3 regions of the Psychromonas sp. L1A2 genome follow, and region 2 is predicted to be linked to each of the others. Evidence: predicted binding sites of a transcription regulator. Region 2 holds the regulator's gene; each other region holds the start of a gene.
The links. Region 2 encodes NrdR, which represses ribonucleotide reductase genes. Its sites were predicted from a motif close to AAACACNANATNTNGTGTTT; they were not measured.
Positions count from the first base shown of each region.

Region 1: the regulator NrdR is predicted to act here: its motif matches at 5,678-5,697, upstream of nrdD (anaerobic ribonucleoside-triphosphate reductase).
Region 3: the regulator NrdR is predicted to act here: its motif matches at 4,463-4,482, upstream of nrdA (class 1a ribonucleoside-diphosphate reductase subunit alpha).

Region 1 covers NZ_WUAG01000001.1:717,316-727,727, reverse strand. Annotated here, with positions in the region: gene nrdG (anaerobic ribonucleoside-triphosphate reductase-activating protein) at 1-1, opposite strand, end outside; gene GQR59_RS03195 (TrlF family AAA-like ATPase) at 334-2,997, opposite strand; gene nrdD (anaerobic ribonucleoside-triphosphate reductase) at 3,464-5,656, opposite strand; gene rsxA (electron transport complex subunit RsxA) at 6,052-6,630, shown strand; gene rsxB (electron transport complex subunit RsxB) at 6,627-7,199, shown strand; gene rsxC (electron transport complex subunit RsxC) at 7,201-9,795, shown strand; gene rsxD (electron transport complex subunit RsxD) at 9,799-10,412, shown strand, end outside.
Region 2 covers NZ_WUAG01000001.1:2,470,608-2,481,019, reverse strand. Annotated here, with positions in the region: gene GQR59_RS10475 (transglutaminase-like cysteine peptidase) at 1-18, shown strand, start outside; gene GQR59_RS10470 (bifunctional diguanylate cyclase/phosphodiesterase) at 26-1,966, shown strand; gene nrdR (transcriptional regulator NrdR) at 2,290-2,748, shown strand; partial or broken gene ribD (bifunctional diaminohydroxyphosphoribosylaminopyrimidine deaminase/5-amino-6-(5-phosphoribosylamino)uracil reductase RibD) at 2,803-3,944, shown strand; gene GQR59_RS10455 (riboflavin synthase) at 3,946-4,608, shown strand; gene ribBA (bifunctional 3,4-dihydroxy-2-butanone-4-phosphate synthase/GTP cyclohydrolase II) at 4,698-5,804, shown strand; gene ribH (6,7-dimethyl-8-ribityllumazine synthase) at 5,888-6,355, shown strand; gene nusB (transcription antitermination factor NusB) at 6,361-6,789, shown strand; gene GQR59_RS10435 (DUF445 family protein) at 6,920-7,639, shown strand; gene GQR59_RS10430 (DMT family transporter) at 8,232-9,194, shown strand; one part of gene GQR59_RS10425 (IS630 family transposase) at 9,790-10,239, shown strand; one part of gene GQR59_RS10425 (IS630 family transposase) at 10,241-10,412, shown strand, end outside.
Region 3 covers NZ_WUAG01000001.1:1,143,532-1,153,943, reverse strand. Annotated here, with positions in the region: gene GQR59_RS18900 (DUF2061 domain-containing protein) at 18-416, shown strand; gene GQR59_RS05070 (dicarboxylate/amino acid:cation symporter) at 787-2,061, shown strand; gene GQR59_RS05065 (YecH family metal-binding protein) at 2,397-2,633, shown strand; gene GQR59_RS05060 (hypothetical protein) at 2,856-3,497, opposite strand; gene GQR59_RS18815 (hypothetical protein) at 3,858-3,989, opposite strand; gene nrdA (class 1a ribonucleoside-diphosphate reductase subunit alpha) at 4,565-6,835, shown strand; gene GQR59_RS05050 (FAD-dependent oxidoreductase) at 7,270-9,423, shown strand; gene GQR59_RS05045 (DUF547 domain-containing protein) at 9,423-10,274, shown strand; gene GQR59_RS05040 (ABC transporter substrate-binding protein) at 10,261-10,412, shown strand, end outside.

The sequences.
Region 1 (10,412 bases), 1.8 Mb from region 2:
TAATTTTTCTTCGTCTTTTTTTGATTATGTCTCGTCTGCGCTCGTCGAAGCATTAAGTTAAATTCTATCTTTGGGTTCCGCCCTGTCGGCGTGTTACTTTCTTTTGCGTGCCCAAAAGAAAGTAACCAAAGAAAAAGGCACCCTATTCGTTTTTAATCTGAATGAATAACAGCCTTCTTAACGCACCGCTCATACGCGGCGTCCATGCCGCGAAGTTCGCTAGCAACGGCTTCCTGCCTTAGCTTGCTAAAGGCAGTCATTCATCCAGAAAAACTCAACGGGGGAATTATCTCAGCCACATTGAGCGTCGTTATTTTTAGTAAAAATATATTATTATAAAGTATATATTTTTTGACGATTAGAAAAGGCTCTTTCTCCACCTTCCAAAATCGCGCAACAATCCTTCTGAATTGTGCCTCTATCAATAGAACCTCTATTAACAATCGATGTTTGGTCATTTGTACTTCTAAGTGGAATAATCAATTCAGCATCGCCCAAAACTGCAATATTTGCGTTATGCGTAACAATAATCACCTGTCTTGTTTCTTTGATTTTTTTCAGATTGGTAACAATTGTTTTATAAATAAATTCACTATCAAGATGATCCTCTGGCTGATCTATTAAAAGTGGAATATTATTTTTAGATTGTATTAATATTGCTAACAGTATGGACTGTTGCTGCCCTAATGATAATTTAGAGATCGACTTAGAAATGTTTTTTATTTGCCTGTTAATTTCTACAACTTTTGTCACTAATATATTAGGTCGATCTTCGTAGGCAAGCGCTTCAAAATCTTCATAAGCATAGTTATCACGAACACTCTCAATGATTCGATCTATGTCTTCATCAGAAAAAATACGATTATTATCTTCATCCAACAATCCCTCGAAAGCTGTTTTTCTACCGCGTTTAACTTCTGAAGCAAAGGTTATTGGAGATAAATTTGATGCAATTACTTCGGATTTTTTAACTTGAGATGTTCTCCAGCCCATCACCTGCTTTATTAGGCCTTCAAAGCTTGGCGAATAAGTTCCTTCTGTATATTTAGCTGAAACAAAAAGACCATCAACAGAATTTTTTAAATTATCGTTTATTTGAAGACTAAAAGCATAGCGTGACTTATAAATATGCTTCTTCAATTCCAACCGTTTTTTAAGAAGATCGCTTCTAGATTTTTGAGTTTCTCTTAATTTATCCTGATCTTTTAGGAGCTTTCTTAGACGTTTCTCATAGTATTCGAGATCGTTAGCTATTTGATTTATTTTCCCAATGTCAAATGGGATTCCTGCTTTATCTAACTCTTCTTTTTTCTCATCAATCTGCTGTTGTATTTCTGATTCTTTGGACTTCCATGAATCCAACTGTATTTTAAGAAGAGCGATTTTATCCTCTAAAGCAACATTCAATTCGTCAGACTTATCTGAAACAATTTTAGCAAACTCATTAATAAGTTTTTTAACTTCAGTAAATTGATCCTTCCCCACAATTATTTCTTCATCAGAGAAGTTGCTAAAATAATCAAAAAAAACTGTATCTTTTAGAACTTTTCGGTAGTTCTTAACAAGCTCTTTCAATTGCTTAATAAGATCAGACCTTAACCCCTTTTCCTTAACTAAGGCTACTTGATGCTTAACAAGCTCACCTACTTTATCTTTTTCTAATCTTGATTTCTTTTCTTTAAGCGCTTGTAGCTGCCTTTCAGTGTCTTTTATAGCCAAAACCTCAATCCGCAGTTTTCCCAATTCACTTTGATTATTTAACAGTAAATCGCAGACATTATTGTCTTCATTTTTTAAATGTTCTAGCTCCAAAAAACCATCTAAAAAAGCTAATAGCGCTTTTGGGTCATCATCGCTATTTTTTACTGTATCGGCAGTCTCACTTTGCCCATAGCACTCAATAGGAACTCTTTGAAGACCATCCTGTCCGTCCGTATGATTAAATGTGTTATCATTCTTTGAGCGTCGAAATTCTAATTCCTTCCCCGTTTCATCTTCGTAAAACAAACTGATCTCATCTGGCCATACGTCACTATCAATAACCGCCTTAGATGATTCATTACCTGACGCTACGCGTATAATTTCCATTAATGTTGACTTACCAGTCCCCCTACCACCGATTATGCAACTAAGGTTATCACTGAAGTCTACTTTTTGGTCGTGTAGGAGTCCGCCTTTTATGTGCACACCAACAAATTTAGCTACTTTTTCAGGAATTACATCTTCCAGACGCACTCGAGATTCATATGAGTTCAAGGAAATACGAAGAGCATTAAAACTAAGTTCATCAACCTTAAAGCGTGTTAGCTTTTTATTACCTTCTGCATTAGTGCCAAGTTTATTAATAGAGTGTGAATCGGAGGACATAACTTTAGGCAAAATGACTTCGCCATGAAGTTCAAGTTTTGCTCGTCGTTTTTTGACTAAAGACAATCGATGATTATCGGCATCATTATCTGTATAAAGATCAAAACTTTCCTTTTTACTTATTTCAAGACCAAGTAATGCAGAATGACAAAACAAATCATCCATCTGAGCATTAAATCTTCCTACTGTCTTTTCAAATCCTGAATCTAATTCGATATGTGCTAGCACCCCAAAGCCATCATACTGTTCTGCTAAATTTAGACATTCAACAATCCCCTGTGAGCAACGCTCTTTATCATCAGAAATATTTAGCTTTCCGTAAAATGACCTTAGATTTTGAAATGAATTAAAATACACAAGAAGATGCCCTTGTGTAGTACTAACCTCTATCCCGGGGACTACAAGTATGTCTTTATCTTGAGCAAAATCAATTGCAACCTTACTGTTTAGAATCTCGTTATGGTCGGTAATACTAATTATTTTCAAATTAGAACTTAACGCTGTATCGACTATGTTTTGAGGGGTCATTTGTTCATCTTTAACATCAAATGAACCAGAGTCGACTCCGTAAGAATGTATATGGAGATCAGCTCTAACAAATTTCGCCCCTTTGTTGAAATAGTTAATCACAAGTAGCTCCTAAATGAATACCAAAAATAATACACGTTATTTAAATTACAAACTGTTACATATTACTCAACGCGGCTACGACAATTTCCCCGTTGAGTTTTTCTGAATTAATGAATGCCTTCAAGCAAGATAAGGCATGGATGCCGTTGCTAGTTCAGCTCGCCACAGGGATGTGGCGTCTGAACGGTGCGTTAAGAAGGTAGTCATTAATTCAGATTAAAAAACGAATTGGGGCGATTTTCTTTTGCTTCTGTTTTCTTTGCTCGTGCAAAGAATCTTACTTTTTCAGACTGCGAAACTACGTTTCGGTTCTTCAATCGAGACTGCCTTAAGGGCGAAAATCAAAGAAAGAAATAACTTACAGCTTCGATGAGCGCAGATGAATCATTTTAAATTAAGATACTTTATAAACAATTTCTTTACAAAATAAATATAATTAAAATCAATCTAATATAAAAACAAAAAACTACAAATGCTTAACCCTGCGCTTCACTTCCTCTTGTTTCCCTTCATTAAACGGCCGAGCATCAGGACTCCCCAAATACCCACAAACCCTACGAGTTACCGCTACCTTTTCAGGATCAGAATTACCACAACTCGGGCACACAAATCCCTTACTGGTACAATCAAACTCGCCTGTAAAATGACACTCATAACATTCATCAATCGGTGTATTCGTACCGTAATAAGGAACGCGCGTGTAACTGTAATCCCAAACATCTTCCAATGCTTTCAAGTTATGCTGCATGTTGGGATATTCGCCGTAACAGATGAAACCACCGCTGGCGATCGGTGGATAAGCCATTTCAAAATCTAACTTATCGTAAGGGTTGACTGCCTTCTCTACGTCTAAATGAAAAGAGTTGGTGTAATAACCTTTGTCTGTCACCCCGTCTAATACACCAAATTGTTTGGCATCTAAACGGCAGAAGCGATCGCATAAGTTTTCTGATGGCGTTGAATACAGACTAAAAGCATAACCTGATTGTTGTGACCATTGCTCAGTTGCTTGTTTTAAACGCGTAATGATTTGTAATGCTTTTTGTTGTTTTATTTTACTGTCAAAAATGTGTGAATCGGTGCCGTATAATGCATTGATGGTTTCATGTAATCCGATATAGCCTAATGAAATGGAAGCTCGACCGTTTTTAAAGATTTCAGCAACGCAATCATCAGCTTTTAAACGAACGCCACAAGCACCTTCCATATATAAAATAGGTGCAACACTGGCTTTAACTTCACTTAGTCTTTCAATTCGCGTGTCTAATGCTTTTTTAGCTAATGTTAAACGAGCCTCTAACAAAGTATAAAAGCGTAATTCACTTCCCTCTGCCTCTAAAGCAATGCGCGGTAGGTTGATACTCACTACACCAAGGTTATTACGACCATCATGGATTAACTCGTCTTCTGCATTATGGCTGTTTTGTTCGTTGTCTGTTTTATTGTTACTTGCTTTATCACTGTCTGTTGTGTTGTTAGTTTTTTCGACATAGCGATCTAAGAAACTACGGCAACCCATTGGCGTTTTAAAAGAACCAGTCACTTCCACTACTTTGTCGTAATTTAAAATATCTGGGTACATGCGTTTCGATGCGCATTCTAAGGCAAGTTGTTTAATATCGTAGTTTTGATCATCTTCTTTATGGTTTAAACCATCTTTAATCGCAAACACCAGTTTAGGGAAAATAGCAGTTTTACGATTTTTTCCTAACCCCGCAATACGATTTTTTAAAATAGATTGCTGAATTAAACGCGACTGCCAATCAGCCCCCAAACCAAAACCAAAAGTGACAAAAGGGGTTTGTCCGTTAGCCGTATGTAGTGTGTTAACTTCATACTCTAATGATTGAAAAGCGTTATAACATTCGATTTCTGTTTGCTCTGTTGCATAGGCATGCGCGTCAGTAATGTTCCACTGTTGTGCTGTTTTTAAATGTTTTTCAAAACTTTTAGTCACATAAGGAGCTAATATTGTATCTATGCCATTAATAGTGGTGCCACCATAAATATGGCTAGCCACTTGAGCAATGATTTGTGCCGTTACTGCCGTTGCTGTTGAGATTGATTTTGGCTGCTCAATTTCAGCATTCCCCATTTTAAACCCTTGGGTAAACATACCTTTAATATCAATTAACATGCAGTTGAACATCGGGAAAAACGGCGCGTAATCTAAATCATGATAATGAATTTCTCCTCGTTCATGCGCTTTCACTACATCACGAGATAAAATATAAGATTTAGCATAATGTTTAGCGACAATACCTGCTAATAGGTCACGCTGTGTTGGGATCACTTTGCCGTCTTTATTAGCGTTTTCATTTAACAGTAATGCGTTACTTTGTTGGATTAAGCCTTCAATTTCGTTGTTTAAATGACTCTTACGTTCTCGCACAATATCTCTATCGTGACGATACTCTATATAAATACGTGCTAGTTCAATATGGCCATGTGTCATTAAACAAGTTTCTACTGCATCTTGAATATGGTGAATATCAACTTGTTCTTGCCCTTTTAGGCCTTCTTCAATTTCTGCTGCAATCCCAAAGGCATCAACGTCTTTACAGCGAGCGGCACCAGAGGCTTTCAAAATGGCCTCACTAATACGCAGAGCATTAAAAGGTACTTGGCTACCATCTCGCTTTATCACAACAGGTTTCATACATCACTCCAGAAAGAACAAAAACACAATATATAGTAAGGTAGAACTATACTAGACACTACATATAGATCATTGATGTGAATCAATTTTAAAAAAATCATTTAATTAATGAACTGAAATAGATAAAATTAAGCAAGGCGACATTGAATAAAAAATATTAATAAAAAAATGATGGCGACTTGGTTATCCATTTACGAGTGTCATTTTTAGTTAAATAAAACGCGTGATGAGTTAATTATTAGATGTGATTTTTCATTGACCTTGCATTCAAATGGTCAATGCATAAATAGCTAAAAAATGATCTAATTTTTCCACTGAACTTGTGCACTTTTGTTGTTACAATACCGATCCTTTTCCAGCTTAAATCACCTACTTTAGTAGTGGAATTATTATTTATGAGCGATTATTTTTTACTCTTTTTTGGCACAGTGTTAGTCAATAACTTTGTGTTAGTGAAGTTCTTAGGCTTATGTCCGTTTATGGGCGTTTCAAATAAAATTGAAACGGCTGTTGGGATGTCACTGGCGACGACGTTTGTATTAACGTTAACAGCTGCGCTTTCGTATATCGTTAATACGTATTTATTGGTGCCATTAGGTTTACAGTACCTACAAACCTTAAGCTTCATTTTAGTCATCGCTGTGGTGGTGCAATTTACTGAAATGGTAATGCACAAAACGAGCCCTACTCTGTATCGTTTATTAGGTATTTTTTTACCACTGATCACAACCAACTGTGCCATTCTTGGTTTAGCGCTATTAAATCTGACAGAACAGCATAATTTTACACAATCAGTTATCTATGGCTTTGGTGCGGGTGTTGGTTTCTCTTTAGTATTGGTTTTATTCTCTTCGATTCGTGAACGTTTAAGTGCGGCTGACGTTCCAGTTCCTTTTAAAGGCGCTTCTATCGCGATGATCACAGCAGGGTTAATGTCGTTAGCATTCATGGGTTTCACTGGGTTAATTAAATGATCATTAGTATTATTATTGCGATATTAACTCTCGGGGTTTTAGGGCTTATTTTTGGCTCTTTATTAGGTTACTCATCGATTAAATTTAAAGTTAAAGAAGATCCAATCGTTGAAGAATTAGATGCAATGTTGCCACAAACTCAATGTGGGCAATGTGGTTACCCTGGTTGTAAACCTTATGCAAAAGCGATTGCTGATGGTGATGACATCAATAAGTGTCCTCCCGGTGGCGAAGCGGTTATGTTACAGCTTGCTGAACGTATGGGTATTGAACCTAAAAAATTAGATGGTGAAGAGAAACCAAAACTAATTGCTTTTATCCGTGAAGACGAATGTATTGGCTGTACTAAGTGTATCCAAGCTTGCCCTGTTGACGCAATTTTAGGCGCAACAAGACAAATGCATACGGTGATCACCGATGAATGTACCGGTTGTGAATTATGTGTAGCACCTTGTCCAACTGACTGTATTGATATGTTACCGATTCAAATTACCACTCAAAACTGGCAGTGGAACTTACAAACAATCCCAACAAAAACTATCTCAACTGACCGTAATGACGAGCCGTAACATGACACAGCCTAGTAATTTATTAAGTGACGAAAAATTAGAACAAATTGCAGCGGGGAAAATGTGGGACTTTCATGGCGGCGTCCACCCGGTACAAAACAAACAGCAAAGTAATCAAACGGCGATAACTGACGCGGGTATTCCTGATGAGTTAATTATTGCTGTTGAACAAAAAGGTCACACTCCTCAGTTATTAGTAGAAGTCGGTGATAGCGTTTTAAAAGGCCAACCTTTAACGAAAGTGTATGGTGCGTTAGTAGTACAACACGCAAGTAGTTCTGGAACGGTTAAAGCAATTGAACCACGAACAGATTGCCACCCTTCGGGTTTACCTGTGTTATCAGTTGTTATTGATACCGACGGCCTAGATAGACCTTTTCCTTCGCAGGGTTTTGAGGATTACCGCAAAGAAATACCAGCGACCTTGATAGAGGCTGTACAACAAGCTGGTGTTGTTGGGTTGGGTGGAGCAGGTTTTGCTACTCACTTAAAATTAGCACATAGCGAAAACCGCTTACTGATCGTCAACGCAATTGAATGTGAACCTTACATCACCTCTGATGACCGTTTAGTGCAAGAACATGCCGATGAAATCATCGAGGGCATGAAAATAATGCATCATATTTTAAAGCCTAAACTTATGTCTTTTGCCATTGAAGATAATAAACCAGAAGCAATTGAAGCATTTAAAAAGTCATGGCAGGCATTGCCAGAAGCGGAAAGAGAAAATATCGTTTTAAGTATTGTCCCGACGCGTTATCCGTCAGGTAGTGCGAAACAACTTATCGAAGTATTAACCGGTGAACAAACACCAATCGGTAAGCATTCGTCAGAGCTTGGCATTGTCATGCTTAATGTGGGAACCGTATTTGCTGTAAAAGAAGCAGTTATTAACGGTAAGTCTCTTGTTTCCCGTATTGTTACCATCACTGGCGATGCTTTTGCACGTAAAGGTAATGCCAGTGTTCGCATTGGTACCCCGATACAATATTTGTTAGATAAGTATTGGTTAAATGCTCTTCACCATCAAAAGTTAGTTATTGGTGGTCCAATGATGGGATTCACCATAACCGACACCTCTGCGCCTGTCAGTAAAATCTGCAACTGTATTTTGGCACCTACAGAGAAAGAACTGCCTGCTCCAGAAGAAGAGATGAATTGTATTCGCTGTAGTGAATGTGCTGAGGCTTGTCCGGTGGAATTATTACCACAACAACTGCTTTGGTATTCTCAAAGCGAGGACCATAAAAAATTAGAAGAATACGATCTATCAGCCTGCATTGAATGCGGTGCTTGCGCTTATGTTTGTCCAAGCCATATTCCGTTAGTTGAATATTATCGCGTTTCTAAAGCACAAATAAGAACGGCCAAAGAAGAGGCAGATAAAGCAGCGATTGCACGCAAACGCCATGAAGACAGAGAGTTACGTTTAGAGACTGAAAAACAACAACGTCTGTTAAAACATAAACTTGCCGCAGAAAAACGTAAGCAGCAAATGAAAAGTGATAATGGTGGTGAAGATCTTGTTGCAGCTGCACTTGCGCGAGCAAAAGCGAAGAAACAAAGCACAGAAGCAGAAGCTAAACCAACAGCTCAAAATAGCCAAGTAGCTGCCGCAATAGCACGAGCGAAAGCTAAAAAACTAGCCAATGCTTCCATTGAAAGTACGCCAGTTGAAACGAATGATGCTGAACAAGCACCAGATGTTGATCCTAAAAAAGCAGCAGTTGCAGCCGCAATAGCCCGTGCTAAAGCTAAAAAACTAGCAAATGCTTCCGCTGAAAATACGTCAGTTGAAACGAGTGATATTGAACAAGCACCAGATGTTGATCCTAAAAAAGCAGCAGTTGCAGCCGCAATAGCACGAGCGAAAGCCAAAAAACTAGCAAAAGCATCAGCTGAGAATACGTCAGTTGAAACGAGTGATATTGAACAAGCACCAGATGTTGACCCTAAAAAAGCAGCAGTTGCAGCCGCAATAGCACGAGCGAAAGCCAAAAAACTAGCAAAAGCATCTGCTGAAAATACGTCACTTGAAACAAATGACGTTCAACAAGGATCAGAAATTGATCCTAAGAAAGCAGCGATTTCAGCTGCAGTAGCCCGTGCTAAAGCTAAAAAACGAGCAAAAGCATCTGCTGAGAATACGTCAGTTGAAACGAATGACGTTGAACAAGCACCAGATGTTGATCCTAAAAAAGCATCGATTGCAGCTGCAATAGCACGCGCTAAAGCTAAAAAACTAGCAGCGCAAGCCATCGAGAAAGAACAAAGAGAGACAACTGAAGTATTAACAGAGCCGGATAATACTGAAGTGATTAAACAACGTAAGTTACGCAAAGAACAAGCTCGTTTACACAAACAACAATTAGCAGAACAAGCTAATAATGGCTCGATTGAGAATAGTGACATAGAGACGAACCAACAAGATAGTCATCAGACAGAGAACGGTACTAAAAAAAATAATCCAGCCAATACTGTCGAAGCAACAGAGAAAGCATCGCATGATAATGTGGCTGTTGATGATAAAAAAGCAAAAATAGCGGCAGTTATTGCCAAAGCAAAAGCCAAAAAACTGGCGCAGAAGGATCAATAAACCATGGCATTTTTTAGTTCAACATCGCCACACCAACAAATAAAACGCCGTACTCCAGAAATAATGAAAATGGTTATTTTTGCATTACTGCCTGGTATCCTTGTTCATAGTTATTTATTCGGTTTAGCAATTTATGTGCAGATAGCACTCGCCGTTATTACTGCATTATTAGCGGAAGCGGCTTTCTTAGCGCTACGTAAACGTTCTATATTAAAAAGTATTAAAGATTATACAGCAGTAGTCACTGCAGTTTTATTGGCCATATCAATTCCCTCTCTTGCGCCATGGTGGGTGATCGTTATTGGTACTATTTTTTCTATTATTATTGTTAAGCACCTTTACGGCGGATTAGGTCAAAATATTTTTAACCCTGCGATGGCGGGATACGTCTTATTATTAATCTCTTTTCCTGTGCAGATGACAGCTTGGTTGCCAGTGCAATCTATGCAGGCATTTCCAGTCACTTTTAATGACATCTTAAGTTTGATTTTTACGGGTTTTAGCATTGATGGTTATAGCGTAACGCAAATAAAAACATCTATTGATGGCTATACTTTAGCAACACCATTGGAAACTATTCGAAATGCACTCCATTCCGGTGAAACTATTTCAGAAAC
Region 2 (10,412 bases):
GTTACATCAATGGAGTAACTTATTTATGACACTGTTTAATCAGATCAATTCTTTATTACTAGGATTATTTTTACTAGTAGTAACGAGTTTGGCGTATTTTCAGTTTACCGAGACAAAAGGGTTTATGGAAAGTCAGATATCTTCTGATTTGAATAATACAACAAATGCGTTGACCCTGATGTTGAAACCACACCTTGAAACAGGCGATGTTGCATCTGCTGAAACGGTAATCAATGTTATTTTTGAAGGTGGCTTTTATAAAAAAGTAAGTCTTACTTGGCTAGACAATGATAAAACTCAGGTTTGGGATAACCCTATAAAAGTTGAAGGGGTACCACAATGGTTTTTGAATTTAGAGCTATTTGGACCACAAAGCACAGAGAGTACTATTACTAATGGTTGGATACAATTAGCGACTTTAAAATTAGAAGCTAATCCTGCAATTGGGTACAGTCAGCTTTGGAAAGTAATGAGTGATACATTAATTACGTTAACGATATTATTTGTTCTATCTTTAACTATTTTACGTTTCCGTTTGAGAAAAATTCTAGCTCCTTTACATCGTGTTGCAGGACAGGCTAAATTAATTGCTAAGCGCGAATTTCAACCTGATTTAGAAACCCCTGATACAATAGAACTTAAAGAAGTGGTGTTAGCAATCAATAGTATGTCAGGTCAGCTACAAACTATGTTTTCCCAATTAGATACAGAAGTAGTTTCTTTAAAAAATGAAAAGTTAACTGATAAAGTGTCACAGTTGCCTAACCGTTTGTACTTAAATTCTCAGCTTGGAAGTTGGATAAAAGATCCTGGTTATGGAGGTCTATTAATCGCGAGATTAGATTGGTTAGAAAAAATAGATGAGCAGTTTGGTTATCAAGTAAGAGACAACACCATCCAGATATTAGCAAAAGAGATGCAACAATCATTACCTGCTCTTGCTCCTTGTGTGATTGCTCGTATCTCTAGCAGAGAATTTGTTTTCTTGGTTACAAAAGCATCACCTCAGCAGTTGAAAGTGTATGTACAACATGTTATTCGTTTGATTAATCAAGCGATGGTTAGTGCAAACTATAAAGATGAAGAGCAATTTGCAATAGGTGTTGCAGTCAGAACTCAAGGAATATCAGCTTCTAAATTACTAGGAAATGCAGATGATGCATTACAGTCTGCATTAAATAATAATGAAGTTTCTCATTGGTTTGAAAATAATCAAGAACAAGAACTAGAATTAACACAGTGGAGAGAACTTTTACAAGAAGCTATTATTCAACGTCATTTCTTATTGCAATGGCATCCAGTCATGTCATTTAAAAATGACAACGTGATGCAGCGTGAAATCTATAGCGGTTTGCAAATTGGAGAGAATGTAATACGAGCTGCACAATTTATGCCTTATATCGAACAATTAGAGTTAGGCAGTGAATTTGACCAGTCTTTGCTTAAAGATATTGCAGAGCATCCAACTTTGCTTGCTAACCAAGAGAAAGTAGCCATCAACATTACACAGGATAGTGTACTCGATCTTAATTTTCATAATTGGTTAGGACTCTTTCTCAGTCGACAAAAAAATCCTGATCGTTTCCATTTTGAAATACAAGAAAGTACTGTGTTGGCTTATCCAAAACAGAGTCAAAAATTTACTAATATTGTCAAAGAAAAAGAAGGTAAAGTAGGTATTGACCATTATGGAAGAAAAATGGGGTCTGTTGCATACTTACAAACGATCAAACCAGATTATGTAAAACTAGACCAATCCTTATCATGTAACTCAAGTAACGATGTAGAAGTTAATGAAATTACAGAACGCCTTGCTTTAAGCAGAGCTGTTATTAATACGGCCCGTGGATTGGATATTGAAGTTATCATTACTGCAGTTGAAGATAATGAGCAACTAGAAAGGTTAATAGGGTTACACGCAAATGGTTATCAAGGGTTTATCACACCACCAAGTTATATTTATTAATTACTAAGAAATAAAAAAGCCGCTAAATAGTTTATCGCTATTTAGCGGCTTTTTTGTATGCGTTTATTTTCTTCATATTTTTTCTTTAATATATCACTATTCTACATAATTCGTTCAAAACGACTTTATAAAAAAGAGTTTATTATTTAAATTCTTATATCACTTTTTGTTTAATTATTGACGATAAAGTCCCATTTAAGAGTGAAATTATGTTAAATTAGCAGGCTATCTTAACCCCTATAATTAGTCCGTTATTAGTTAATAAAGTTATATATAACAAGCTAATACGCTATTCCGTCGTTTATTACACAGAGAAATACACTATGTTTTGTCCTTTTTGTAATGCACAAGATACAAAAGTTATCGATTCTCGCCTTGTTTCTGAAGGCTCTCAAGTTCGTCGTCGCCGTTTATGTAATGAATGCAATGAGCGTTTTACGACTTTTGAACTGGCTGAATTAATTATGCCTCGTCTGATAAAGTCAGATGGTAGTCGTGAACCTTTTAACGAAGAAAAATTATTAGTTGGCATTAATATCGCTTTAGAAAAGCGTCCTGTTAGTATTGAAGCAGTAGAAAGTGCGGTGAACAAACTAAAGTCGACCTTACGTGCGACAGGTGAGCGAGAAGTCCCTACAAAGATGGTAGGTGAATTAGTTATGGACTTATTAAAGGGTTTAGACAAAATTGCTTACATTCGTTTTGCTTCTGTTTACCGTGCATTTGAAGACGTAAAAGAGTTTGGTGAAGAAATTGCAAAACTTGATAAAGTGAATAAGTAATCCTATAAAAACTAAAAAATTAGTTAACATTTTAAATTAAAAAGTAATTATCACATGTCATTTACTGAACTAGATAAAGAATACATGCTTAGAGCAATAGAACTTGCTAAGCATGGACGTTTTACAACATCACCTAACCCGAATGTGGGTTGTGTCATTGTCAAAGATGGTGCGATTGTTGGTGAAGGTTTTCATAAAAAAGCAGGAACAGGGCATGCAGAAGTTCATGCTCTAGCGGCTGCTAAAGACCAAGCTAAAGGTGCAACCTGCTATGTGACTTTGGAACCATGCTCTCATTATGGCAGAACACCTCCTTGCGCCTTAGCGTTAGTTAAAGCGAGCGTAAAGCGAGTGGTTGTGGCAATGGTAGATCCTAATCCCTAAAGTCGCTGGTCGTGGACTTTCTCTTTTAGAAGAAGCAGGAATTATTGTTGAAGTAGGGTTGTTGACTGAACAAGCTGAGGCGTTGAATCCTGGTTTTATTACGCGCATGAAATTAAAGCGACCTCGTGTGACCGTTAAAATGGCATCAAGCTTAGATGGTAAAACGGCGTTGAAAAATGGACTAAGCCAATGGATAACAGGCCCTCAAGCAAGAGCAGATGTTCAATGTTATCGAGCACAACAAAGTGCCATTTTAACCGGTAATAAAACGGTTTTTGCTGATGATCCTAGTTTGAATGTACGTTATCAAGAATTAGTTAATAGTCCAGCGTTTGATAGTGCCTTTATTAGATGAAGCAGATCTTCGTCAACCGATTCGTATCATTTTAGATTCTCACAATAAGCTGACACTACAAGAAAAATTATTTGATTTACCGGGTAAAGTTTTATTAGTGTCTTTGACTGTTCGAGATACAGCTTCGTTTTCAGCTTGTAAGGCCGATGTAGAACAAATTATTTGTACTCAAAATGAAAATAATCAAATTGATCTTCATGCGTTAATGAGCCTACTTAATCAACATGAAATTAATGACTTATGGGTAGAAGCTGGCGCTACATTAGCGGGTGAATTTTTTAAAAATAATTTGGTTGATGAATTTATTCTCTACCAAGCAACAAAATTAATGGGCGATCAAGCTAGAAACTTAGTAAACTTACCCAACTTTTCAACGATGAACGATATTATCACGCTTAAATTACATTCTGTCACTCAGATTGGTGATGATATTCGTCTTATTAACCATCGAGAATAATATGTTTACAGGTATTGTTGCAGCAGTGGGCAAGATCACTGCAATCAAAAATAACGAAAAAGATATGACTATCACCGTTGATGCGGGCGGTTTAGATATGCATGATGTCAAACTTGGCGATAGTATTGCTAATAATGGTGTTTGTTTAACCGTAACGCGTTTAAGTGATCATGGTTTTGATGCAGACTTATCATACGAAACAATTAAACTAAGTGCTTTTTCTAGTATTCAAACAGGTTTCATGATTAACCTAGAGAAAGCAATGCAAATGAATGATCGCTTTGGTGGTCATATCGTGAGTGGCCATGTTGATGGTGTTGGTGAAATTACGTCTATTTCGCCTTTAGGTAATGCCATCGAATATTGGATCAAAGCACCTGATGATTTAGCTAAATATATTGCTAAAAAAGGCTCTATTACCGTTGATGGTATTAGTTTAACGACTAATGATGTTGATGGCGCTAGTTTTAAATTAACTATTATCCCACATACGATCAGCGAAACAACGATGCAAGAATACACTGTAGGCAGCCAAGTGAATTTAGAAGTCGACGTTATTTCTCGTTATCTAGAGCGTTTAATGTTAGGTGAGCATGCAGCTAAAACAACTACAAAACAACAATCTACAATGGATCTGTTAGCAAAAAGTGGTTTCATGGGCTAGTACTCATGCTTCAGTCACAATAACTTAGCGTTAATAGAACAGTACAAATTTTAGTACACTTTTCAGTACAAGAGATTTAAGGAATCAAAATGAAGTTAAATACAACAGCAGAAATCATCGAAGATATTCGCCTAGGTAAAATGGTTATTTTGATGGACGATGAAGATCGTGAGAATGAAGGTGACCTAATAATGGCTGCTGATTTAGTAACACCTGAAGCTGTTAACTTTATGGCTAAATATGGTCGAGGCTTAATCTGTTTAACACTGACGGCAGAGCGTTGTGAACAACTAAAACTACCATTAATGGTTGAAGATAATACCGCTGCCTTTTCAACTAACTTTACGGTTTCTATTGAAGCGGCTAAAGGTGTTACAACAGGTATTTCAGCTGCAGACCGTGCAGTAACCGTATTAGCTGCGATTGCAAAAGATGCTAAGCCAACTGATATCGTGATGCCAGGGCATATTTTCCCACTTAAAGCACAAGAAGGTGGCGTATTAACTCGTGCTGGGCATACTGAAGCGGGCTGTGATTTGGCTCGATTAGCAGGTCGTGAGCCGGCAGGTATGATTGTTGAAATCTTAAATGAAGATGGCAGCATGGCACGTCGTAGTGATTTAGAAGTATTTGCAAAACTACACGATATTAAGTTAGGTACTGTTGCTGATTTAATTGAATACCGTAATAACAATGAAACGACTATTGAGCGCGTGAGCGAATGTAAATTGCCAACAGAATTTGGTGAGTTTGATTTAGTGGCTTACCAAGACACTATTGATAAACAAGTTCATTTTGCGTTAGTGAATGGAGAAGTAAAATCAGATCAAACAACAAATGTGCGCGTACATTTACAAAATACATTTTCTGATAACTTCTTTTCTGATCGTTTAAGTCCTCGTACTTGGCCGATGCACACTGCATTAACTCGTCTAGCTAAAGATGGTGGTGTGTTAGTGATGTTAGGTCATCAAGAAACAGCTGAATCATTAATAGAACAAATTAAATATATCAAACAAGAAGATGCTGGCGAACGTGTTGCTGCTAAAGCACAAGGTGCGAGCAGACGTGTTGGTGTTGGTTCTCAAATTCTACGTGATTTAGGTGTGCAAAAAATGGCGTTATTTAGTTCACAGAAAAAATATCATGCTTTATCTGGTTTCGGATTAGAAGTAGTTGAATACATCACTGAATAAACCCATATATTCACTGAATAAACAATGTCTATATAGAAATAAACTGTGTTAGAATGCACAAAATTTTGTAATAAGGGTAGAAAATGAAAATAATTGAAGGTGGCTTAGCCGCTCCACACGCTAAAATCGCAATCGTGATCTCTCGTTTTAACAGCTTTATTAACGAGCAGTTATTAGCGGGTGCAGTTGATACCCTTAAACGTACTGGTCAAATTTCAGATGATAATATCACTGTTGTTCGTGTACCAGGTGCGGTTGAATTACCATTAATCACTAAGCGCGTTGCTGCTTCTAACAAGTTTGATGCAATTGTTGCATTAGGTTGTGTTATCCGTGGTGGAACACCTCATTTTGAATTAGTTATCAATGAATGTAATAAAGGTTTGGCACAAGTTTCGTTAGACTACAGCATCCCTGTTGCATTCGGTGTATTGTCAACGGATTCAATCGATCAAGCAATTGAACGTGCTGGCACAAAAATGGGTAACAAAGGTAGCGAAGCTGCTCTGAGTGCTCTAGAAATGGTTAATGTGATGGCGGAATTAGGATAATGGCTATGAAACCTGCTGAACGTCGTCGTGCTCGTCAATTTGCTGTACAAGCTGTTTACCAATGGCAAATTACTCAAACGGGTGTAACGCAAATTATTGAACAGTTCTCTGTTGATCAAGATATGTCTAAAACTGATGTACCTTACTTTAAAGAGTTGTTGATTGGTGTAGTACAAAACGTTGAGTCATTAGACACAAAATTATCACCTTATCTTTCTCGTAAAATTGAAGATGTTGATATGGTTGATATCGCAGTGCTGCGTTTAGCTATGTTTGAATTAACATACCGTACTGATGTACCACATAAAGTAGTATTAAACGAAGCAATTGAATTAGCAAAAGACTTTGCAACAGATGAGTCTTACAAATTTGTTAATGGCGTATTAGATAAAGCATTACGTAGCTTAAAGTTACGTGAAGACGTTTCAAAATAATTACGGCTTTTATCTGTAATAATTTGTGACTCATCAGAATCCAGTTATTTTATAACTGGATTTTTTTTCGATAAAAAATAGAAAATGCATTATTAATGTTTAATAAAAGACCATAAAAAAGGGAATAAATATGAATAAGAGTTTAGTTACCAACCTAATTGCTACATTAATATTAGGGGCTGGGCTTTTTTTGGGAGAAACTGAACTTGCCGCAATATTAACCATGGTAGGATTATTTGCGTTATCAGGTGCTTTAACGAATTGGCTTGCTATCTTCATGCTATTTGAAAAAATACCGTTCTTATATGGCTCTGGTGTTGTACCTGCTCATTTTGAAGAGTTTAAATCAGGTATCAGAAATTTAATGATGAATCAGTTTTTTACAGCACAAAATGTAGAACGATTTTTATCAGCAGGTAGCTTCTCCCCAGCTCAATTAAACTTACAACCTGTGATTGAAAAGGTAGATTTAAACCCAACTTATGATGGTTTGATTAAAGTGATTATGAAGTCATCATTTGGTGGAATGTTAGAAATGTTTGGTGGCGAAGAATCATTAAAGCCATTAAGAGAACCTTTTATAAAGCACATGAAAACCTCTATTATCGATTTAACGAATGATGATAAATTTATTGAATTGCTAAAAAATGAAATTGAACACCCTGCCATGATGCAAGATATTTTGGCAAAAATAGAAAGAATTATTGAGCAACGTTTAAATGAACTAACGCCCCAATTAGTGAAAGAGATCATTCAAGCTATGATCAAAAAACACCTTGGCTGGTTAGTGGTTTGGGGTGGAGTATTCGGTGGTTTAATCGGTTTGATCAGTGCACTTGTAGTCTCATAACTAGGTACTAATCAATTGATGTTTACCCGCTCTAATCAGGGTAAGCTGTTATATAAGCTACTGACTGTGACTATAGAGTTATTTACAGAGTCTTAAAAATCAACTTATTGTTGTATAGCCAAAGTAGATTTACATCGTGATATACGGCTAACGTTAAGGATTTATGTGCTCAATGATGGAAACAATAATAGTTTATTGTTTGCATCATATTTAATAAACTTAGGCTATTAACAATGCAGAAGTACAACTATAAACGTAACTATTATCTTTTTACTGTTACTTCATTAAAGTAAACTGAGTGAGAACATTGTTGATAGAGCACCCTAACTTTAATTTTAAACAGTATGCTAAGATATTTTTATATAGATATTAGCTACGTCTCTATCCTTTTAAATAATGATCCTAAACAAGTAGCCTGAAAGCCCTTTAAAACCTGAAAGCCCTTTAAAAATAGTCCACTTCTTTATTTCTGGTTTTGTTCATTTGACTAATTGCTGCTATTTATTTTGTAGATAACAAAGTAATTTGATTAGACTATGTTGTAAAAAACTGTTTTTATAGAAGATTCATCTTTTACTCCAATGAGCCCAATATGCAACATTATACCAATAGCCCTTATAAAACTTTTTTATTAACGAGTTTTGCATTAATCGCTTTTGCAGCAAATTCTGTCTTTTGTCGTTTAGCATTGGGAGAACAACAAGTTGATGCAGGTAGCTTTACTGTGATCAGGTTGCTTTCAGGTAGTATTTTTTTAGCTATTTTTTTGTCTTTTAAACATTTTTACTTTAATGCAAACTCTTTGGATAAAAAAGATTTATCGAGTCAGCTAAATGATAATAACAATGTTAGTGGTAAGAATGTTAGTAGTAAAAATATCCAGAGTAAAGGCAGTTGGCTTAACGCAATTTGGTTGTTTGTTTATGCAATGACCTTTTCTTATGCTTACATTCAACTCGATACCGCAACGGGTGCATTAGTTCTATTTGCGACAGTACAGGTTACCATGCTGCTAACACGAGTCCTTAAAGGGCATTTATTAAGCCGTGCTGAATTATTGGGTTTAATATTAGCTATCGCTGGATTTGTTTATCTACTCGCCCCACAAGTCTCTAGTCCATCGATTGTTGCTTTTGCTTTAATGTGTGTTTCAGGTATCAGCTGGGCATTTTACACATTAGCCGGTAAAAAAAGTGTCGATCCAACATCTGATACTATTTTTAATTTCTTTCGTACTTTACCCTTTGTTTTTCTTTTTGTATTAATCAATATGGATAAAACATTCTTAACGTTAGAAGGTATTATATATGCTATTTTATCTGGCGTGATGGCATCAGCAGTCGGTTATTTACTTTGGTATAAAGCACTAAAAGACTTACGTCATAACGTTGCTGCAGTTGTACAGTTATTAGTACCAGTATTAGCCGCTATTGCTGGCTTTATATTCTTAGGGGAAAGTGTGTCAACGGTGTTTGTTATTTCAAGTTTGATTATATTAAGTGGTATTTTACTCGTCATTAAAAACCCAACGCTTAGCTTTAGTGGTTCTCAGTAAAAACGCTGTATTCAACGGTTTACATTAATAAGCTGTTGAATACTTTATAGCGAAGCTTTCATATAATTACTTATAAATATCAACAGTATTATATTGGTTATCCATTTTGATGCCTGTACGTTGATTTACAGACTCTTGCTCAATTATTCTGGTTAACTTCATAAGCTTAATTAACTTGGCTGCTAATCTATCTTTACTCTTAAATCAATCACACTAATTAACTGATCTATTTTATTGGTTAAAATAACTTATTTCTTTGTTGTAAATTTAGTAAAGGGTACAAACCTTAAAGAATTAACATTTTTTGGTTAATTCTCTGACAGACTATTAACGAAGTTAATCTTCGAAAGGCCTCAATTTAGGCCTTAAACTAAATCATTTACTCTACGCAAAATTTAGATCCTTTATTTCATGTAATCAGTATTACTTAACGCTTTAATTTGCTTTGTCACAATGTATAAAATAATTATGTTTAATCTTGTTTGGTAAACTTTGGCTATTTCAAAAATTAGTCTAAAAAGTTTTAATACCATTCCGCCTAATTATGTGATCTAATGTATTTAATTATTAACTGATTATATTCTCTTGGTGACGTATGAAAAAACATGATTTTTCTGAATTGGCCAAAACACATAAAAGTGTTCGTATGAGACTGCGTTATTCTGCTCTAGCGCACTTTCAAGAAGGCAACTCTCGTACCGATATCGCTAAATTTCTTAAAGTGAGCCGTACTAGTGTTAATAAATGGATATCTCAATATCATCAAAATGGATTGGATGGATTAATTGATAAAAAGATAACTGGACGTCCCTTACGATTATCTGAAATCCAATCACTTCAACTAATTCAATATATTAATGAATATACAAAAAATGATAAGGGTGGCCGATTAGTAGGCACTGATATCCAGTTGTTTATTGCTGATAATTTTGGCCATCAATACCACCTTTCAAGTGTCTACAAATTACTTCACCGTTTAGGTTTTTCATGGATAACCTCTCGCTCTAAGCACCCAAAACAGTCCCTTGAAGTTCAAGAAGATTTTAAAAAAATTCCAAATAAAAATGATCCTTAAGATCCCTGGCCATATCTCATTAGATAGAGTCGATATCTGGTTACAAGATGAAGCACGTTTTGGACAACAAAATACAACAACAAAGCTATGGGCTAAAACAGGTAGCAGACCATTAGCTGTGAAACAGCAACAGTTTGAATATG
Region 3 (10,412 bases), 1.3 Mb from region 2:
ATTACGAGGTACACGCTATGATCAAAACAATTACTTTTGCAGTTATCCATTTCAGTATCGCAACTTTACTTGCTTTTGCTTTAACAGGGGATTTTTTACTAGGCAGTTTAATCGCTATCATTGAACCGTCGGTAAATACGGTTGCCTTTTATTTCCATGAAAAAGCTTGGCAACAACTACCCTTTCTTAAAAGACGAGAATCAATGACAAAAGTTAAAACCGTGAGCTTTGCCGTTATTCATTTTAACGTTGCTTTCATGGTTACTTATGCTTTGACCGGCGATGCTTTCTTAGGTGGATTAATGGCCATCATTGAACCAACGATTAACTCTTTCGCTTACTTCTTCCATGAAAGAGCATGGGGCAACAAAAATAAAAATATTGAGTATCAAGCTGAACCAGCCATGTGCGTTTAATTATCTTTAGTCTTAATTAAACCTAAGCCTAATTAACAATAAAAAAGCGCGTAAATAAATAATCCCTGCTCGCTCTATCTCTTTTGTAGAAAAAGGGAAGTGATCCGCAGCAGGGAAAGTAATGCCTTACTATATTAATAATGACACTTCTTACTATATTCTTGTTATTTTATCCTCGCGACATTAAAGACGACCACTTCAAAAGTACCTATTACTAAAATAATTTATAAATCAGATTTTATTTTCACAAATCAAATAAAAACCAATCTGTATCAATTCACAAGTCAAGTGACTATGATGTCATCCCTTTATAATTTGGATGATTTAAAACGTCATTTTTATCACTTTTAACAACTTTTAGAGACTTGTAATGAACAACAAAAAAAACTCAACTCAATCTGCTGGAGCATGGACTCGCCTAGAACTATGGAAGAAAATTCTTATTGGGATGATTCTGGGTGTTATCGCGGGTACTTTAATGGGCCCCGATGCAGAAATTTTTAAACCGTTAGGTACGCTTTTCATTAATGCCATTAAAATGCTAATTGTCCCGCTGGTTTTTTTCTCCCTTATTGTTGGCATTACTTCAATGCAAGATACCAGCAAAATGGGACGAATTGGCCTTAAAGCAATTGTACTTTATTTAGGGACAACTGCTGTCGCGATTACTATTGGTCTTGGCCTTGCTACTATCTTCACACCAGGTGCAGGTTTAGACATGGTGGCAATGACTACTGATGCAGAAATACCAAATGCCCCTACTTTAGTGCAAACATTACTTAATATGATCCCTAAAAACCCAGTCGGTGCGCTTGCTGCAGGTAATATTTTACAAATCATTGTCTTTGCTATTGGTTTAGGAGTTTCATTGGTTTTAATTGGTGAAAAAGGTAATCCAGCCATTAAGCTTTTTGAAAGCCTTGCTGAAGCAATGTATAAACTAACTGAATTAGTAATGAAACTTGCACCTTATGGTGTATTTGGTTTAATGGCTTGGGTTTCAGGTAAATATGGAGCGGATGTGCTACTACCACTGGTAAAAGTAATCGCTGTCGTTTACTTAGGTGCATTAATCCACGTTGTTATATTCTACAGCGGTATGATCAGTATTTTAGGGCGTTTAAATCCTGTTCGTTATCTAAGAAGTTTAACTAACCCAGCGGCTGTTGCATTTACCACAACAAGCAGCTCAGGCACACTTCCAGCAACAATAAAAGCTTCTCGTGAAGAGTTAGGCGTTTCTAAAGGTGTTTCAAGTTTTGTATTGCCTCTAGGTGCAACAATCAATATGGATGGAACAGCGCTATATCAAGGTGTTTGTGCTCTGTTTATTGCCCAAGCATTTGGTGTTGACCTTGCTGCTTCTGATTACGTAACTATTATATTAACTGCAACATTAGCTTCTGTAGGTACTGCAGGGGTTCCTGGTGCAGGCCTAATAATGCTTTCATTAGTATTAACAACGGTTGGTCTCCCGCTTGAAGGATTAGCGATTGTTGCTGGTATTGACCGTATTCTAGATATGGCACGTACAACAGTTAACATTTGTGGCGACATGATGGTTTCATTATTAGTTGCTAAAAGTGAAGGTGAGCTTGATAAAGACATCTTCGACGGTAAGAAAAAATTTGAAGAAACAGCGTAACCTTTATCTTTTAAACAGTTACCTTTAGAATAGGTACCTGTAAAAAGCTAATCTGCAAAACGTTCGTTTTTAATAAAAATAAACGCCACTTTAACCAGTGGCGTTTTTATTAAAAAACTATTCACTTATTAAGACTTTCCTCATAAAAGTATCACAATACCCCTCTCTTTTTCTTTGTTCTGTCCTGTAATAATTCAAACTACTGCAACTACTATTTATATTTATTGAGTTATAACTAAGTTAAATTTATAAGTGAATCTTGTTTTGTATCAACCAGAAAATAAAATAGTTGATTATAGTGTTTATCAATTAAACACGTTTAAAGAGAATAAAAGATGAATCAATCAATTCATGGACATCAAGTAATAGAAATTCTTGAAAAGTCTGAAAAGGCTTATACAAAAAAAACATTAAAGACAATGATTTCAAAGACTTTTGGGGATAGTGCACGTTTTCATACTTGTATGAGCAGCGACTTAACAGCAGATCAACTCATTAACTTTTTAGCGGCCAAAGGAAAAATTTTTGAATCAACAGAGGGAATTAGCATGCCCAAAGATTTTCTTTGTTAATAGGCGATGCCTTTATTAGTAGAACATTCATTGAGGAATAGACCAAAGCTTTAATCGACGATCAAACTGAGATATTTTAGAGTTATGTTGTTATGTTATAAATGATGGTTATTTTTATAACTCACTGAAAGAATAAAAGAGCGTATAAACGCTCTTTTCCAAGAATATTATCTGATCTAAAATCCAGTTGACATAATAACTCTAATACGAAACATTGCCTTTTTAAGATTTTACATGCATAGCCGCAACCTTGAAAAACTCATGCAATGTTAAGATTAAATGCTTCTCTAATATTTGAGAGGTGTATTCATTTAAACTATTAAAAGAATCAAAATCTCCTTTCTCATGATCGACTTCATCTCTCACTCGAAAATCTTGAGTAAAGATCACTTCACCTTTTTGTTCTAAAATATATTTTGCGTCGAAATCAGCAACAATATTGTACTCTGAAGAAGCAAAGCCTAGTGTTAATAAGTTTTTACCGAAGCTCTTTGCAAATTCATAATCTGCATAAGCTGGCCCATGTTTATCATGTGCTGTAATTTCAAGTTTTAAGATTAAATCGGGATTATTGGCTAAATACTTAACCGAAACGGGGAGTTGCTCAAAAATTAATTTAGGCAGTTCTTTTAATGTAGATGCTGATGCAATAGAGAGTTCCGCTTTTTCCAATGGCACTAATGGTAATTGCTCGCCACCGCTGAAAACACCAGGTTTAGGTTGGCTGTATAAGATTTCATAATTGAGGCTTTTATTTTCATATGCGGCATCATGCACTTTTGTTGTCACTGGCATTTTTATTTCTGCATGTGTTGCACAACCAGCTAAAACTGACATCATTAACAATAATATTATTTTTTTCATCTTATTATCCCACGTCCTGTGAATGTTTGAGTATTAGGCTCGGACGATTATAAAACCTAATAGAACCGCTCTAAAGTAACACTTAATAACTACAATAATGATTTATTTGTGATTATTATTTTCAAGCAGGAGTCTACTACACTCCAAAAAAATATCAATAACTTAAGAGCCAAATATGACTTAATCTCAACTCTGGATAAATGCAAATCTAATACAATTAATTTCACTATGTTAAATTTTTATAATATTCGATCTCAATCGTTTTACTTATTAGGGTTATTTTTTATCCACAATTGAGGTTACTGACTTCAACGCTGAGCGTTAAATAAGTAGAGAGCTATTGTTCAATTACTTTTATCTTTAGTAAGCGTTATCAGCAGTCAGTCTTAGGGACAGTAAATTTATGAGCAAAAACAAAGTCATTTTTCGTATTTCGGCATAGGCAATATGATTCATTGCGTTGGCTGCACCAAAACCCACAGTAAAAGTCATAAGAACACCTACCTTGCCTCGTTTTTTTGGCAAGGTTAAGGTGTCAATAAATGAAATAGCTATCAGCACTTCTGTGAATACAAAGCAAGAACCATGGAGATTAACCACAACGACATTCATAAATATCGTGATAAAATGAGCGGTAGTAATTTAGGGTATCGGAGTTACAACATTTAAGCGTTAAATTGATAGATTATATCAATACTATAAAACCTGATTAATATCTAAAAATGAGACATTAAAAAATAAATTTAAAAAATTATTGTCTGCATAAAATACAATTTAGAGGTATAAAAAAAACAAAAATAGTTATTGCAATTTGTATAAAACAGACCTCACTTGCGGCATTTTGTTAGTAAGCACTAACCGTCAGAATACCTGCTAATTTGTCCACAATTTTATCCACTAATTTAGTAAAAGTTATCCCTTGAAATTATTCTAAAAAACGTTATCTTGTGTCTCTTCTTTGAAACCAACACTACATCTTGTGTTTTAATTAAACAATTCACACTAGTGTGAGTAACTCTTTGTATTTAATAAAATAGTTACTCGCGCTTTTTGATAAAGGCAAAATAATGAACAAAAACCTATCTGTTACTAAACGAAATGGTAAAAAAGAACCTATAGATCTTGACAAAATCCATCGCGTCATCACGTGGGCAGCGGAAGGTCTAAACAACGTTTCAGTTTCACAGGTAGAGTTGAACTCACACATTCAGTTTTATGATGGCATTCGTACTGATGATATTCATGAAACTATTATCAAAGCAGCAGCCGATTTAATCTCAGAAGAATCTCCAGATTATCAATATTTAGCAGCGCATTTAGCCGTATTCCACTTACGCAAACGTGCATATCAACGCTTTACACCACCAAGTGTGTTTGAGCACGTTAGTAAAATGGTCACTAAAGGTAAATATGATGCACATTTACTAGAAGATTATACCAAGCAAGAATTTGAAGAGATGAATAAGTTTATCGATCACAAACGTGATTTAAACTTTTCATACGCTGCCGTAAAACAGTTAGAGGGTAAGTACCTTATCCAAAACCGTGTCACGGGTGAGATTTATGAAAGTGCGCAATTCTTATACCTTTTAGTATCAGCTTGTTTATTTGCTGATTACGATAAAGACGTACGTTTAGATTATGTAAAACGTTTTTACGATGCGACTTCTCAATTTAAAATCTCATTACCAACACCTATTATGTCTGGTGTTCGTACTCCAACACGTCAATTCAGTTCATGTGTATTAATTGAAGCAGACGATAGCTTAGATTCAATCAATGCAACATCAAGTGCAATTGTTAAATATGTATCGCAACGTGCTGGTATCGGTATTAATGCAGGTCGTATTCGCGCAATGGGTAGTAACATTCGTGGTGGCGAAGCTTATCATACCGGGTGTATTCCATTTTATAAACATTTCCAAACAGCGGTTAAATCTTGTTCACAAGGTGGCGTTCGTGGTGGCGCAGCAACGGTTTTCTACCCTATCTGGCATTTAGAAGTTGAATCGCTATTAGTATTGAAAAATAACCGTGGTATTGACTCTAACCGTGTTCGTCACCTTGATTATGGTGTGCAATTAGGTCGTTTATTCTACCAACGTTTAATCGACAAAAAAGACATTACCTTATTCAGCCCTTCTGATACGCCGGGAATGTATGATGCGTTCTTTGAAGATCAAGATGAATTCGAACGTTTATACCACCTTTACGAAGGTGATGAGTCAATCCGTCAAAGCTCGATTCCAGCAGTAAGATTGTTCTCACTGTTAATGCAAGAACGTGCAAGTACTGGACGTATTTACATTCAAAATGTTGATCACTGTAATACGCACAGTCCATTTGACAGCAAAGTTGCACCGGTTCGCCAAAGTAACTTGTGTTTAGAAATAGCGTTACCGACGAAACCACTTACACATATTAAAGATGAAGAAGGCGAAATCGCTTTATGTACTTTATCTGCAATCAACTTAGGTGCGATTGAGTCATTAGATGAAATTGAAGTGTTGTCTGAACTTGCTGTACGTGCATTAGATAACTTGTTGGATTACCAAGATTACCCAATCATCGCAGCAGAAAAAAGCAGCATGAATCGCCGTACGTTAGGTATAGGTGTTATCAACTACGCTTATTACTTAGCTAAAAATGGCGTAAAATACTCAGACGGTAGTGCTAACAATCTAACGCATAAAACCTTTGAAGCGATTCAATTCTACTTATTGAAAGCATCAAACAAGTTAGCTAAAGAGCGTGGTGCATGCCCTAAGTTTAATGAAACTAACTATGCTAAAGGTATTCTACCGTTAGATACCTACAAAAAATCTTTAGATGCAATTTGTGATGAAGAATATCATTTAGACTGGGAAACGTTACGTGCAGATATCGTTAAAGATGGTTTACGTAACTCAACGTTATCAGCATTGATGCCTTCTGAAACATCAAGTCAGATTTCAAATGCGACTAACGGTATTGAACCACCACGTGGTTTCATCAGTATTAAAGCAAGTAAAGACGGTATTTTAAAACAGGTAGTACCTGAATTTAATAAATACAAAAATAACTATGAGTTATTATGGAGTATTCCAAATAATAAAGGTTACTTGGAACTTGTTGGCATTATGCAAAAGTTTGTCGACCAAGCTATCTCAGCAAATACGAACTACGACCCTAAACGTTTTGATGACGGTAAAGTACCAATGACAATCTTACTTAAAGATCTGTTAATGGCTTATAAAATGGGCTTAAAAACACTTTATTACCATAACACTCGTGACGGTGCTGATGATGAAAAAGTGTTTGAAGATGACAGTTGTGCTGGCGGTGCTTGTAAGATATAAATTTCAGCCTTTAACAACATAATAAGTTAATAAAAGGGATGTGTTTAACACATCCCTTTTTTATGCCTTTCAAATCTTCAAACTTACTCTTTCAAACTAAGTATTTTAAAGATTACACTCTAATAATTCCTCTTAAACATATAATTTATTTGTTCTTTTAGATTATTGAACTAAAATAAAAATACCACTTATTAAATACATATTGATAACTACTGGCTTAGTACTGCTAAAAATTAAATTGTAATTATTTGAATAATTAAGCAATTAAATTAAACATAATCAGGTCTTTATGTGGGAGCTATCAATTATGCAGAAAAACACCCATAATCAAAAGCTAGATATCGACAAAAAATAAAATTCGACTTAGGTGCTTTAACGGTTGCAAAACAACATACAAAACACCTTACCGCCATTCATTTAAAGGCTAATAAATTATGTTAAAAAAGATCGTACTGCTGTTACTTGCAATCGTATTAATAGGATTGTTTTTCCACTTCAATTTACATCAACTTCTGACCTTAGAAGGGTTAAAAGGGTCAATGGACCAATTTACTGAATTGAGAGTGCATTCACCTGTTCTTGTTATTGGTGGATTCTTTATTTTATACGTGTTGGTGACGGCATTAGCATTACCTGGTGCTGCTATTTTAACGTTAGCCGCCGGCGCGCTATTTGGTTTATTTGAAGGCTTTGTGATTGCTTCATTTGCTTCTAGTTTAGGGGCTTTATCATCATTCTTAGTGTCTCGTTACTTATTACGTGACTCACTGAAAAAGCGTTTCCCAGAGCGTTTAGCCTCAATTGATGAAGGTATTAAAAAAGAAGGTGCTTTCTACCTATTTACTTTACGCCTAGTACCGATCTTCCCATTCTTTTTAATTAACCTATTAATGGGTGTCACTGCGATTAAGGCATGGACTTTCTACTGGGTTAGCCAATTAGGTATGTTAGCAGGTACGTTCATTTTCGTAAATGCAGGTACACAGTTAGCGCAAATCGATAGCATTTCTAACATCCTATCTTTTAATTTAATTCTTTCTTTTGTTCTATTAGGTGTATTCCCACTCATTGCTAAAGGTATTGTTAATATGATTAAAAAACGTCGCGTTTACAGTAAATGGACTAAACCCGCTAAATTTGACCGTAATATGGTTGTGATTGGCGCTGGTGCAGGTGGTTTGGTAACAAGTTATATTGCTGCAGCAGTAAAAGCTAAAGTAACGTTAATCGAAGCTGGCGAGATGGGTGGAGATTGTCTTAACTATGGTTGTGTACCAAGTAAAGCTATTATCAAAAGTGCTAAAATTGCAGAGCAAATTCGTAATGCACATCACTACGGTTTAGAAGATACAACACCACAATTCTCATTCAAAAAAGTAATGGAACGTGTTCATCAAGTAGTTGCAGATGTTGCACCTCATGACAGCGTTGAACGTTACACTGATTTAGGTGTTGAAGTAGAAAAAGGTTATGCAAAAATTCTAGACCCTTGGACAGTTGAAATTAGCTATGAAGACGGCACTAAGAAAAAATTAACAACACGAACAATTGTTATCGCGACCGGCGCGCGCCCATTTGTTCCACCATTACCAGGTATCGAAGAAACAGGTTATGTAACCAGTGATACATTATGGAATGAGTTTGCAAAATTAGAAGAAGCACCGAAGAAACTAGTTGTATTAGGTGGCGGTCCAATAGGCTCAGAACTAGCACAAAGCTTTGCACGTTTAGGTTCAAACGTAACACAGATTGAAATGGCTGAACGCATCATGATCAAAGAAGATCTTGAAGTGTCTGAATTTGCCACTGAGACGCTAAAAGAAAGCGGTGTTAACATCTTAACCTCACACCAAGCATTACGCTGTGAAATCAAAGATGGTAAGAAGTTCATTATCGTTAAACATAACGAAGAAGAAATTGCGATTGAATACGACCAACTACTGTGTGCAGTAGGACGTAGTGCTCGTTTAACGGGTTACGGCTTAGAAGAGTTAGGTATTGAAACAAACCGTACTATTGTCACTAATGAATATTTAGAAACACTCTACCCGAATATTTTTGCCGCAGGTGACATTGTTGGTCCATACCAATTTACACATGTAGCTGCACATCAAGGTTGGTATGCTGCAGTAAATGGTCTATTCGGTCACTTGAAAAAATTCAAAGTTGATTATCGTGTTATCCCATGGACTACCTTTATTGACCCAGAAGTGGCTCGTGTAGGTATCAATGAAGATGAAGCAAAACAAAAAGGCATTGATTATGAGATCACTCGCTTTGACTTTGAAGAGCTTGACCGTGCAATTACAGACAGTGCAACAAAAGGTTTCATCAAAGTAATTACACCTAAGGGTAAAGATAAAATTCTAGGGGTAACCATTGTTTCTGAACATGCTGGTGACTTAATTGCAGAATTTGTTTTAGCAATGAAACATGGTTTAGGGCTTAATAAAATCCTTGGTACTATCCACAGTTACCCTACTTGGGCTGAAGGTAATAAATATGCAGCTGGTGAATGGAAACGTAATCATGCACCACAAACAGTATTAAACTGGTTAGAGAAATATCATACTTGGAGACGTGGATAATGAACTCAATAATATCAACATCAACTAATAAAGTGAGTGCATTAGTGCGCTTCACTTTAGGAGCCGCTTTGTTAACTGGCTCATTAATGAGCAATGTATATGCAGAAACGGATCAAAAAAACTTACATGCTGATTGGACCGAATTACTTGAGCAAAATATATCGCCAATTAATAAAGGACACAGCACAGCCGTTGATTATGCAGCCTTTAAAAATCAAGAAAGCGAACTACAAGCTTACCTTGATAAATTAGGTGAAGTATCACGCGCAGATTTTGATGCTTGGTCAAAAGAAAAACAGTTAGCTTTTTTAATTAATGCTTATAACGCTTGGACTGTTGAGTTTATTTTAACTAAATACCCTGACCTAGAATCGATTAAAGATCTAGGCAGTTTATTTAGCTCTCCGTGGGATAAAGAATTTATTCCACTATTGGGTAAAACGGTGAGTTTAAATGATATCGAACACGGTCTTATTCGTGGTAGCAAACGTTACAATGATCCACGTATTCATTTTGCAGTTAACTGTGCAAGTATTGGTTGCCCTGCACTTCGCGAAGAAGCTTACACAGCAAGCAAACTTGAGCAACAGTTAGAACAACAAACTGAGCGCTTTTTAACAGATTCAAGCCGTAACTACATCAAAGGCAACTCAATCTACTTATCGTCTATTTTTAAGTGGTATGATGAAGACTTTGAAGCAGGATTTCGCGGTACTAAGTCAATACAAAGTTTTATAAGCCTGTATGCTGATGCATTGAAACTAGATGAAAAGCAACTGACTACATTACAGAAACAAGACTTTAGTGTTAAATTTTTAGATTACAATTGGAAGCTTAATGCGAGTAAGTAATTATTACCGTAAGATTCTTGTTAGCCTTTGTCTGCTAAGCGTTTTTTCGCTTAGCAGCAACTCATTTGCCGATGAGGCAAATAGTACGGCTGAATCAACTTCCCGAGTTTGGAAAAACGTTGAAATGCGTGGCACTAC